Regions from separate parts of the Streptomyces sp. NPDC026500 genome, predicted to be linked through region 3. Evidence: riboswitches for the same ligand, from Rfam matches in the RefSeq annotation. Region 3 holds a riboswitch; each other region holds the start of a gene.
What was found. Region 3 has a riboswitch for S-adenosylmethionine ahead of ACZ4N5_RS24215 (putative leader peptide). Riboswitches for the same ligand answer to the same signal wherever they lie in the genome.

Region 1 (3,198 bases), on a different contig from region 3:
GGCCGTATGCGATCGCGTGGCCGGTCGGGCTGGTCTACGCGGCTCTGCGCCGCTGGTACTCGGAGATTTCGGTCATCGGTGGCCTTTCCTCCGTGTCCACCGAGTACGTGCGCGGCTGGAAACCGTCCCGGCCGCGCTCGAACTGGGTGAGGGCGGGGCGGATCAGGTGGCCGCGCGCCAGCCGGAGCTGCGCGGTGCGGTAGATCGCGGCGGCCATCCGGCCCAGCGCCTGGCCGTCCTGGTGGCGGTGTTTGCGGATGCCGACGTCGACCTGGGCGAGGGCGTCCAGGCCCACCAGGTGCAGGGCGTCGACGAGCATGCCCAGTTCGACGCCGTAGCCGACGGGGAACGGGAGCTGTTCGAGCAGGGAGCGGCGGGCCGCGTACTCGCCGCCGAGCGGCTGGACGAAGCCCGCGAGCTGCGGCCAGTGCATGTTCAGCAGGGGGCGGGCCATCAGCTCGGTGACCCGGCCGCCCTGGCCGGTGGCGCCGCCCAGCGGACGGTCGTACATGGCCTTGACCAGATCGACGCCCGGATCGGTGAGCAGCGGGCCCACGATTCCGGAGACGAAGTCGGACGAGAACTCCTTGAGGTCCGCGTCGATGAAACAGACGATGTCCCCGCTCGTCACGAGCAGTGACCGCCACAGCACCTCGCCCTTGCCGGGCACGGCCGGAATCCGCGGGAGGATGTCGTCGCGGTGCACGACACGCGCGCCGGCGGCGGCGGCGACCGCGGAGGTGCGGTCCGTCGAGCCCGAGTCGATGACGACGATCTCGTCGACGAGGGGCACCTGCTGCATCAGGTCGTGGCGGATGATCGCGACGATCTCGCCGACCGTCTCCTCCTCGTTCAGCGCGGGCAGTACGACACTGACCGTCGACCCGGTGATGCGTTTCGCGGCAATGAGCCTGTGGAGCGGGCGGTCGGTCACGGACCAGGAGCGTGTGCTCAGCCAGCTTTCGACTTCCTTCAGCACGGTCTGCGGCTCCTCACTGTCTGATCACACGCTCTCATCGGCGTGCCCGCTGCGGCCAGCGGCAGATCGATTGCCGTCGTCTCGCGGTTCGGACGACTATCTCAACTGTCCTGGCCTTCGGTTACAGTCTTGAACAACGCGGATGACCATCGCATGTCCTGGATCATCGGCGCGTAGCGCGTTCAACAGTTCAACAATCAAATACCGCTCATCCAGAGGGGCAGAGGGATACGGCCCGATGAAGCCCCGGCAACCCTCCAGCCGGTCTCGTACCGATCGATGTCGATCGCGTCGCGAGGCTCCCGGCTAGGGAAGGTGCCAAATCCGTCTCACGGCGAAGTGCGTCGTGAGGAAGATGAGGAGAAAGGGCCTCGCCTCCATGGCTGCGCAGACAGTTGCAAGCACCACGAACTCCGCCGATGCGGTGGACCTCGGCCCGGCCGCGGCGCTTTCCTGCCGCGAGTGCGGACACCGCGTCCCGCTCGGCCCGGTCTTCGCCTGCGAGGAGTGTTTCGGCCCGCTGGAGATCGCCTACGACTTCTCGGCCTACGAGACCGAAGAGCTCCGTAAGCGCATCGAAGCGGGACCCGCGAACATCTGGCGCTACGCGCCGCTCCTGCCCGTCCCCGCGGACGTGGCGGACAAGCCGAACATCAACCCCGGCTGGACCAAGCTCGTCCAGGCCGACAACCTGGCCCGCGAGCTCGGGGTCGACGCCGGAAAGCTCTTCGTCAAGGACGACTCCGGCAACCCGACGCACTCCTTCAAGGACCGCGTCGTCGCCCAGGCCATCGAAGCGGCCCGCGCCTTCGGCTTCACCACTCTCTCCTGCTCCTCCACCGGCAACCTCGCCGGTGCCGTGGGTGCCGCGGCGGCCCGCGCCGGCTTCCGCTCCTGCGTGTTCATCCCGCACGACCTGGAGCAGGGCAAGGTCGTCATGGCCGCGGTCTACGGCGGCGAGCTGGTCGGCATCCAGGGCAACTACGACGACGTGAACCGCTTCTGCTCCGAGCTGATCGGCGACCCGGCCGGCGAGGGCTGGGGCTTCGTCAACGTCAACCTGCGGCCGTACTACGCCGAGGGCTCCAAGACGCTGGCGTACGAGATCTGCGAGCAGCTCGGGTGGAAGCTCCCCGACCAGCTGGTCGTGCCGATCGCCTCCGGCTCCCAGCTCACGAAGATCGACAAGGGTCTGCAGGAGCTGATCAAGCTCGGGCTCGTCGAGGACAAGCCGTACAAGATCTTCGGCGCCCAGGCCGAGGGCTGCTCCCCGGTGTCCGTCGCCTACAAGGCCGGCCATGACGTCGTACGGCCGCAGAAGCCGGACACCATCGCCAAGTCGCTCGCCATCGGCAACCCCGCGGACGGGCCGTACGTGCTCGACATCGCGCGGCGCACCGGCGGTGCGGTGGAGGACGTGAACGACGAGCAGATCGTCGACGCGATCAAGCTGCTCGCGCGCACCGAGGGCATCTTCGCCGAGACGGCCGGCGGTGTGACCGTCGGCGTCACCCGCAAGCTGATCGAGAACGGTCTCCTCGACCCGACCCTGACCACGGTCGTGCTGAACACCGGCGACGGCCTCAAGACTCTGGACGCGGTGGCCTCGGACACCGGACTGACCGCGACCATCCGCCCGAACCTCGACTCCTTCCGAGAGGCTGGCCTCGCATCATGAGCGTCAACGTCCGCATCCCCACCATCCTGCGCACCTACACCGGTGGTGCCGCCGAGGTGACGGCCGAGGGCGCGACCCTCGCCGAGGTCATCACCGACCTGGAGAAGAACCACACGGGCATCGCCGCGCGCGTTCTGGACGACCAGGGCAAGCTGCGCCGCTTCGTCAACGTGTACGTCAACGACGACGACGTGAGGTTCGAGCAGGGTCTGGAGACGGCGACCCCGGACGGTGTGGGCGTCTCGATCATTCCGGCCGTCGCCGGAGGCTGATCGTTACCCTCGGTAATGCCGAACACGCAGAGTTCATCGAATTGCCCCCTCCGTGAGAGAAACGGAGGGGGCAATTCTGCATGGTTGAGCGCGCTACAGTTGGGGAAGCGACTTCGCTTTCGATGTTGGTTTCATGCCGGACGCATATGAGTACCCGTTCGGCGGCCGACAAGAAGTAGCCAAACTGCCTCCCCTTTATGGGTTGTTTATGGCGTTTACGGGGCCCGACTTGCCCTGAATCCTTGCGGATTCTCCGCATATCATCGATC
Region 2 (3,198 bases), on a different contig from region 3:
CACGAGCGGCCACGGCCACCACTGATCCCCGGCAGTTCGCCACGGCAGGAGCCCCGTCCAGGCAATGGACGGGGCTCTTTGCCGTCTCCCGGGCTGGATAGGGTGGACTCACCCCGTGGTGCGGGGTGATCCACCCCGTGTCACCTACGACCCGTCACCCACGACCGCGTGACCTACGAACCCAGGAGCGACCATGAGCGCTGTGAACCCCGCTGGAGGCGACACCGCGGCGGGCCGTTCCTGGCCCGCGGTACTGAACGGCCTGCTCGAAGGCCGTGACCAGAGCGCGGACGACACGGCCTGGGCGATGGACCGCATCATGCGCGGCGAGGCGACCGACGCGCAGATCGCCGGCTTCGTGGTGGCCCTGCGGGCCAAGGGCGAGACCGTCCAGGAGATCACCGGACTCGTCCGGGCGATGTACGAGCACGCCAACGTGATCGAGGTGCCCGGACACACCGTCGACATCGTCGGTACGGGCGGCGACGGCGCGAAGACCGTCAACATCTCCACGATGTCCTCGATCGTGGTGGCCGGCACCGGCGCCAAGGTCGTCAAGCACGGCAACCGGGCCGCGTCCTCCGCGTCCGGGGCGTCGGACGTCCTGGAGAAGCTCGGCGTCAATCTCCAACTGCCGGTGAGCCGGGTCGCCGAGGTGGCCGAGGAGGCCGGGATCACCTTCTGCTTCGCGGTCAAGTTCCACCCGGCGCTGCGTCATGTGGCGGCGGCACGCGGCCAGTTGGGCATCCGGACCACCTTCAACGTGCTCGGCCCGCTGACCAACCCGGCACGGGTGAAGGCCCAGGCGGTCGGCGTCGCCGACCCCCGCATGGCGCCGATCGTGGCCGGCGTGTTCGCCGAGCGCGGCAACTCCTCGCTCGTCTTCCGCGGCGACGACGGTCTCGACGAACTGACCACCACCGCGGGCTCCCACGTCTGGGTCGTCCGCGACGGCAAGGTCACCGAAGAGCGCTTCGACCCCCGCGACGTCGGGCTCGACATCGTCCCGGTGGAGGCCCTGCGCGGCGCGGACGCCTCGTACAACGCGGAGGTCGCCCGGCGCCTCCTGGACGGCGAGAAGGGGCCCGTGCGGGACGCGGTGCTGCTGAACTCGGCGGCGGCCCTGGTGGCCCTGTCGCCGACCGGCGCGCCGCTCGCGGACCAACTCCGCGACGGAATGGAGAAAGCGGCCGAGGCGATCGACTCCGGCGCCGCGAAGCGCACCCTGGACCGCTGGGTGGCCGCCAGCAACGCCTGATCCACCCGTGACACAGAGCAAGGCGCAGTCCAGAATCCGGACTGCGCCTTGCGCGTGGAAGATCCTCTGGCAAGATGCTGTACCAGGTCATGAGTGACAGCCATCAGGCCCCGGCCGGCTGTCCGGCAACCCTCCGTCCGTGGCGGGGTGCCCCGGGTGAAGACCAGGTCGTAGGCAGCGAGGCCTACGGCAAGCGCGGACCCCTCCCGCCCTCCGGGCGGATGCAACCAGGGGTCCTGGTCGTTCGAGGGAGCCTTCTGTGAGCAAGCGAATGCGATAGGGCGTAGAGCCCCGCCTCCGCACACCCTTTTTCACCTTCCTGCGCTGAGCCCTGCCTGCGGGCGGCCGGCTCGCGCGGTGATCCCGCCTGCCTCTCACAGGAGCTCGCCATGTCTGTCTCCACCGTTGCCGCCGACCAGTCCGTTTGTGCCCCTCTGGCCGTTCTGGGCCGGGATGTCACCGTCCCGCTCGTCACCGGCGGCGAGGTGACCTACGCGGCCCTCGACTACGCCGCCAGCGCGCCCGCCCTCCAGCGGGTGTGGGACGACGTGGCCGCGTACGCGCCGTACTACGGCAGCGTCCACCGGGGTGCCGGCTACCTCTCGCAGCTGTCCACCGACCTCTTCGAGAACGCCCGCCGGACCGTCGAGGAGTTCCTCGACTGCCGCGCCGGCGACCAGGTGGTCTTCACTCGCTCCACCACCGACTCGCTCAACCTGCTCGCCGCCGCGCTCCCGGCCGACTGCCAGGTCTTCGTCTTCGAGACCGAGCACCACGCCTCGCTGCTGCCCTGGCGCGACGCCCGCGTGACCTACCTGAACGCCCCGCGCACCCCGGGCGAGGCCGTCGACACCCTGGAGCAGGCCCTCGCCGGCCGCGACCCCTACGGACCGGCCCTCGTCTGCGTCACCGGCGCCTCGAACGTCACCGGGGAGCTGTGGCCGGTGCGGGAGCTGGCCGCCGCCGCGCACGCCCACGGCGCCCGCATCGTCCTCGACGCCGCCCAGCTCGCCCCGCACCACCCGGTGTCGGTCCAGGATCTCGACGTCGACTGGGTCGCCTTCTCCGGGCACAAGCTGTACGCGCCCTTCGGCTCCGGTGTCCTCGCGGGCCGCTCCGACTGGCTGCTCGCCGCCGAGCCGTACCTCGCGGGCGGCGGCGCCAGCCGCAAGGTCACCCGGCGCGCGGACGGCGGCGTGGACGTGGAGTGGCACGACAGCGCCGCCCGGCACGAGGCCGGCTCGCCGAACGTCATCGGCGCCTACTCGATCGCGTCGGCCTGCAAGGCGCTCACCGAGGAGGGTTTCGACAACCTCGTCGCCCGTGAGCAGCACCTGATCCGCACCGTCCGCGCGGGCCTCGCCGAAGTTCCGGAGGTCAGGGTCCTGTCCCTCTTCGGTGACGACGCCCCGCGGGTCGGCGTCATCTCCTTCGTCGTCGAGGGCTGGAACAGCTCGCACTTCGCGGCCGCGCTCTCCGCCGAGTACGGCATCGGTGTCCGCGACGGCCTCTTCTGCGCCCACCCGCTGGTCCGCACGCTGCTCGGCAGCGACCCGGAGACCCAGGGGGAGTGCGGCGCCCCCGAGGCGGCCCCCGGCGAGAAGTCCCTCAACGCCATCCGCGTCAGCTTCGGGGCCGGCACCCCCGACGAGCACGTCGAGCGCTTCGTCCGCGCGGTGCGCGAGCTCGTCAGGGACGGCGCGCGCTGGCAGTACCGCACCGAGGGCGGCCGCTGCGTCCCGGCGGTCTGACGCCCCGAGCGTGTCCGGAGGCGGTGCCGCCGTCGGTCAGGAGTCGAGGCCGATCGCGAACGCCGCCTCCAGGTCGTGCTGGGAGTACGTACGGAACGCCACGTGCGTGTCCGTCGCCTCGACACCCGGGATCTTGCTGATCTTGCCGGGAATGACGTCCGCGAGGTCGTCGTGGGCCTTGACCCGGAC
Region 3 (3,198 bases):
CTTGTGGACGTCGTGCACCTCGACCGCGGCGGGCTCCGCCCCGAGCGCTCCGGCGTTCTCGGGCGGCGAAGCCGTCTCCGTCGCCCGGAGCGCCCGGGCCCTCCGCGTCCTCAGCGTCGTCCGATTCGTCTCGCCGCTCATATCGCCGTCTCCCTCCGGACCCGGGCCCGCACGTCGCGCAGACCGTTCCGCACCTTCTGCAACGGGGTCGGCGGCAGGGTGCGCAGCGCGCCCCGTGAGTAGTGCCGCTCGACGTAGAACTGGATGACGGACACGACGCTCGTGAGGATCAGATACCAGGCGCTGGCCACGAGGAGCAGCGGCACGATGTCGCCGGGATACGTGCTGCCCATGCTCTGCACGGAGCCGAACAGGTCCAGCAGTGACACGTAGAAGACCAGTGAGGTGCCCTTGATCAGGCCGATCAGCTGGTTCACGTAGTTGGGGGTGATGGAGCGCAGCGCCTGCGGGAAGACGATCTTCGCGAACTGGTACCGCTTCGGCAGGCCCAGGGCGGAGGCCGCTTCGTGCTGCCCCTGGTCGACGGAGAGGAGGCCGCCGCGCACCACTTCGGAGGCGTACGCCGCTTCGTTCAGGCTCAGTCCGACGACGGCGACGGCCATGTCGGAGGCCAGGTGGGACTCGTCGAAGGTGAAGAAGGCCGGGCCGAACGGAACGCCTACGCTCAACGTCCGGTACAGCGCACTGAAGTTGTAGAGGAACAGCAGGACCACGATGAGCGGGACCGACCGGAACAACCAGGTGTAGACCCAGCTCACCGCGCGGAGCACAGGGCTCGGTGAGAGCCTGGCCAGAGCGAGCAGGATGCCGCCCACAAGACCCAACACGGCGCTGTAGAGAGCGACTTCAAGGGTGATGAGCAGGCCGTCGAGGATGGTCGGGCGAAGGAACCAGTACTGGAAACGGTCCCACTGGTAGAAGGGGTTGGTCACCAGCCCGTGGGCGATCTGGGCGACCAGCACGAGCACGACGGCCGTGACGATCCAGCGGCCGGGACGCCGGAGCGGGAGGACCCGCTGAGCCGCCAGAGGCTTGGGTGAGGCGGGGACGTCGGTACGGGGGATCGCCTCGGCGAGCGGTGCTGATCCGGAGGACACAGCTGTGCCGGGAGATTGACTCATGGAGAGCTCCAGCGGATGCGGACACCCCGGACCACGGCGAGCGGCAGCAGCAGGCGGGAGCCGGAACGGCTCGGCGCGAATCTACGCACGGGTGCACGTGGAACGGGGGCTGGACGGAGAAGGGGCACACCGCGACAGCGGTGGTCGTCAGAGATTCAGGAGAAGAGCCGTCAGCCTTGGCTGAGGGTGCGGCACATGGCCGTACACAGCGCGCTGTTGACGCGCAGCAGGTCCACGGAGCGGTCGGCGCACAGCACATCGCGGCCGAGGCGCCGCCATGCGGTCGTCCCGTCAGCTGCGTGCATCGCCTTCACCATCACTTCTCCGGCCCTGAGGCATCCGTTGTGCGCCGCACGTTAGGCCTGCCCGGAAAAGAATGTCAATGCGGGTGACCACCAGTTGAGACCGCGTACCGGGCCGTCTTGACGGCAGCTCAGGGCACATCGAGACTGGCGTGGACGGTCACGATTGTCAGCGCCCACGGTGCGGGTTCGCCCCGCTCCTGTGGTCATCGGCCCCGGCCCGCTGACAGGCAACCCTTCCACCGCGACGGGGTGCCCCGGGTGACGACCGGGTTCCGCCGATGCGGCGGGGCAAGCGTGGTCTCGCGTCTCGCGAGCCCTGGAGTCGGGACCGGTGGGAATTGCCCAGGAACGGTTTGACGAGGCGCCTGCACATCGATCTGTTGCGTGTCTCCAGCGCTTACTGATCCGCGACCGGTCCGTTCGATCCGGACCGGTGCGACAAGCGCAGTCAATCCGCATTCGGCCGCTGGTGCCCACAAGGCGGCGGTGGCTTCCTCGTTCCCCAAGGGAGAGTCATGCCCGAGACAGCTTCGCGGACTTCAGGTACAGCCAACTCGCGCCCCTGCGACCAGATCTCGTTCCCCTCGGACCGTCGCCTCAAAGTGGCGACGACACCGTCCACGCTCCCCCACCGCGTCCACAGCCGTATCGGCGTAGGTGTGGCCGGCGGCTTCTACCCGGCACCGCACCGCTACGAGCTGTATCTGTCGGAGAGTTGTCCGCTCTCGCTGCGCATCGCGATCACCCTCGACCTGCTCGGCCTGAGGGGCTCGGTCGCCACCACCCTCCTGGCGCACCCCGCCGCGACACCCGACGCCTTTGCCTCACTGCGCCGTGCCTACGAGGCCACCGAGCACCACTACGACGGACCGCTGACGGCGCCCGCGCTGTGCGACCGATGGAGTGGACGCATCGTCAGCAACCACACGCCGGACATCCTCCGCGATCTCGCGGGGCTGCTCTCCGGTCACACCACGGGGCACCCGTCCACGCTGTGCCCTCCGGCCCTCGGCGCCGACCTCGAAGCCCTCCGCGACCTGCTGGACCGCGACGTCACCCCGTCCGCCCAGCCCTCGGAGCTCTCGGCCGCACTGGAGTTGCTGGACTGCCAACTCGCCACGCAACCCTATGTGTTGGGCGACAACCTGACGGCCGCGGACGTGGACGTGTGGGTCGCGGTCACCCGGCTGGGGCCGACCGACAGCCTCGGCTCGCATCCCCGGCTCCGGGACTACGTACTCCGTCTGGGCGACCACTCCGCCTTCCGGGACGGGAGCGCCTTCGTGTCCGTGGCGGCCGACGCCTGACGCTCCGGCGCAATCGGGAGGGGAGGTTCCCGCCTGGCCGAGCGCCCGGCCGGGCGGGTGAGCGGGGTCCTCGCACGGATGGCTGGACGGGGAACCGGACGCCGGACCCGGCGTCCGGACCGTTCAGTCGCGCGGAATCAGGATGATGCTCACGCCCTTCAGGGTCGAGGTCCACTCCCGGCCCTGATCGAGGATCTCGCGCCCCGAGCCCAGGAGCTGGTCCTGGACGATCAGCGCCGACTCACGGATCTCCTCCCACGGCTCCGGCACATCGAAGGCACGCCGGGACCGCTCGACGGAGCCGACCAGAGCACGACAGGCCGCTTCCACGTCAGCGACGTTCTGGCCGGCCGACCCGACTCCCTCGATCGACCACGTCATCCACAGGCGCCCCATGACGACACTCTGTCCCATCCTCGGAACCAACGCATACCCACCGCACAG

Region 1: it holds a riboswitch for S-adenosylmethionine, as region 3 does, so the genes downstream of both, thrC (threonine synthase) here and ACZ4N5_RS24215 (putative leader peptide) in region 3, are expected to answer to the same signal.
Region 2: it holds a riboswitch for S-adenosylmethionine, as region 3 does, so the genes downstream of both, ACZ4N5_RS17640 (aminotransferase class V-fold PLP-dependent enzyme) here and ACZ4N5_RS24215 (putative leader peptide) in region 3, are expected to answer to the same signal.

What each region holds. Positions count from the first base shown of each region.
Region 1 covers NZ_JBVHQB010000012.1:213,799-216,996, reverse strand. Annotated here, with positions in the region: gene ACZ4N5_RS22985 (glucosyl-3-phosphoglycerate synthase) at 35-979, opposite strand; SAM riboswitch class I at 1,185-1,341, shown strand; gene thrC (threonine synthase) at 1,359-2,657, shown strand; gene ACZ4N5_RS22975 (MoaD/ThiS family protein) at 2,654-2,929, shown strand.
Region 2 covers NZ_JBVHQB010000008.1:345,993-349,190, reverse strand. Annotated here, with positions in the region: gene qcrB (cytochrome bc1 complex cytochrome b subunit) at 1-25, shown strand, start outside; gene trpD (anthranilate phosphoribosyltransferase) at 194-1,258, shown strand; SAM riboswitch class IV at 1,344-1,460, shown strand; gene ACZ4N5_RS17640 (aminotransferase class V-fold PLP-dependent enzyme) at 1,648-3,009, shown strand; gene ACZ4N5_RS17635 (Lrp/AsnC family transcriptional regulator) at 3,046-3,198, opposite strand, start outside.
Region 3 covers NZ_JBVHQB010000013.1:181,540-184,737, reverse strand. Annotated here, with positions in the region: gene ACZ4N5_RS24230 (amino acid ABC transporter ATP-binding protein) at 1-141, opposite strand, end outside; gene ACZ4N5_RS24225 (amino acid ABC transporter permease) at 138-1,142, opposite strand; gene ACZ4N5_RS24220 (hypothetical protein) at 1,313-1,447, opposite strand; SAM riboswitch class IV at 1,603-1,748, shown strand; gene ACZ4N5_RS24215 (putative leader peptide) at 1,726-1,851, shown strand; gene ACZ4N5_RS24210 (glutathione S-transferase C-terminal domain-containing protein) at 2,050-2,754, shown strand; gene ACZ4N5_RS24205 (hypothetical protein) at 2,878-3,150, opposite strand.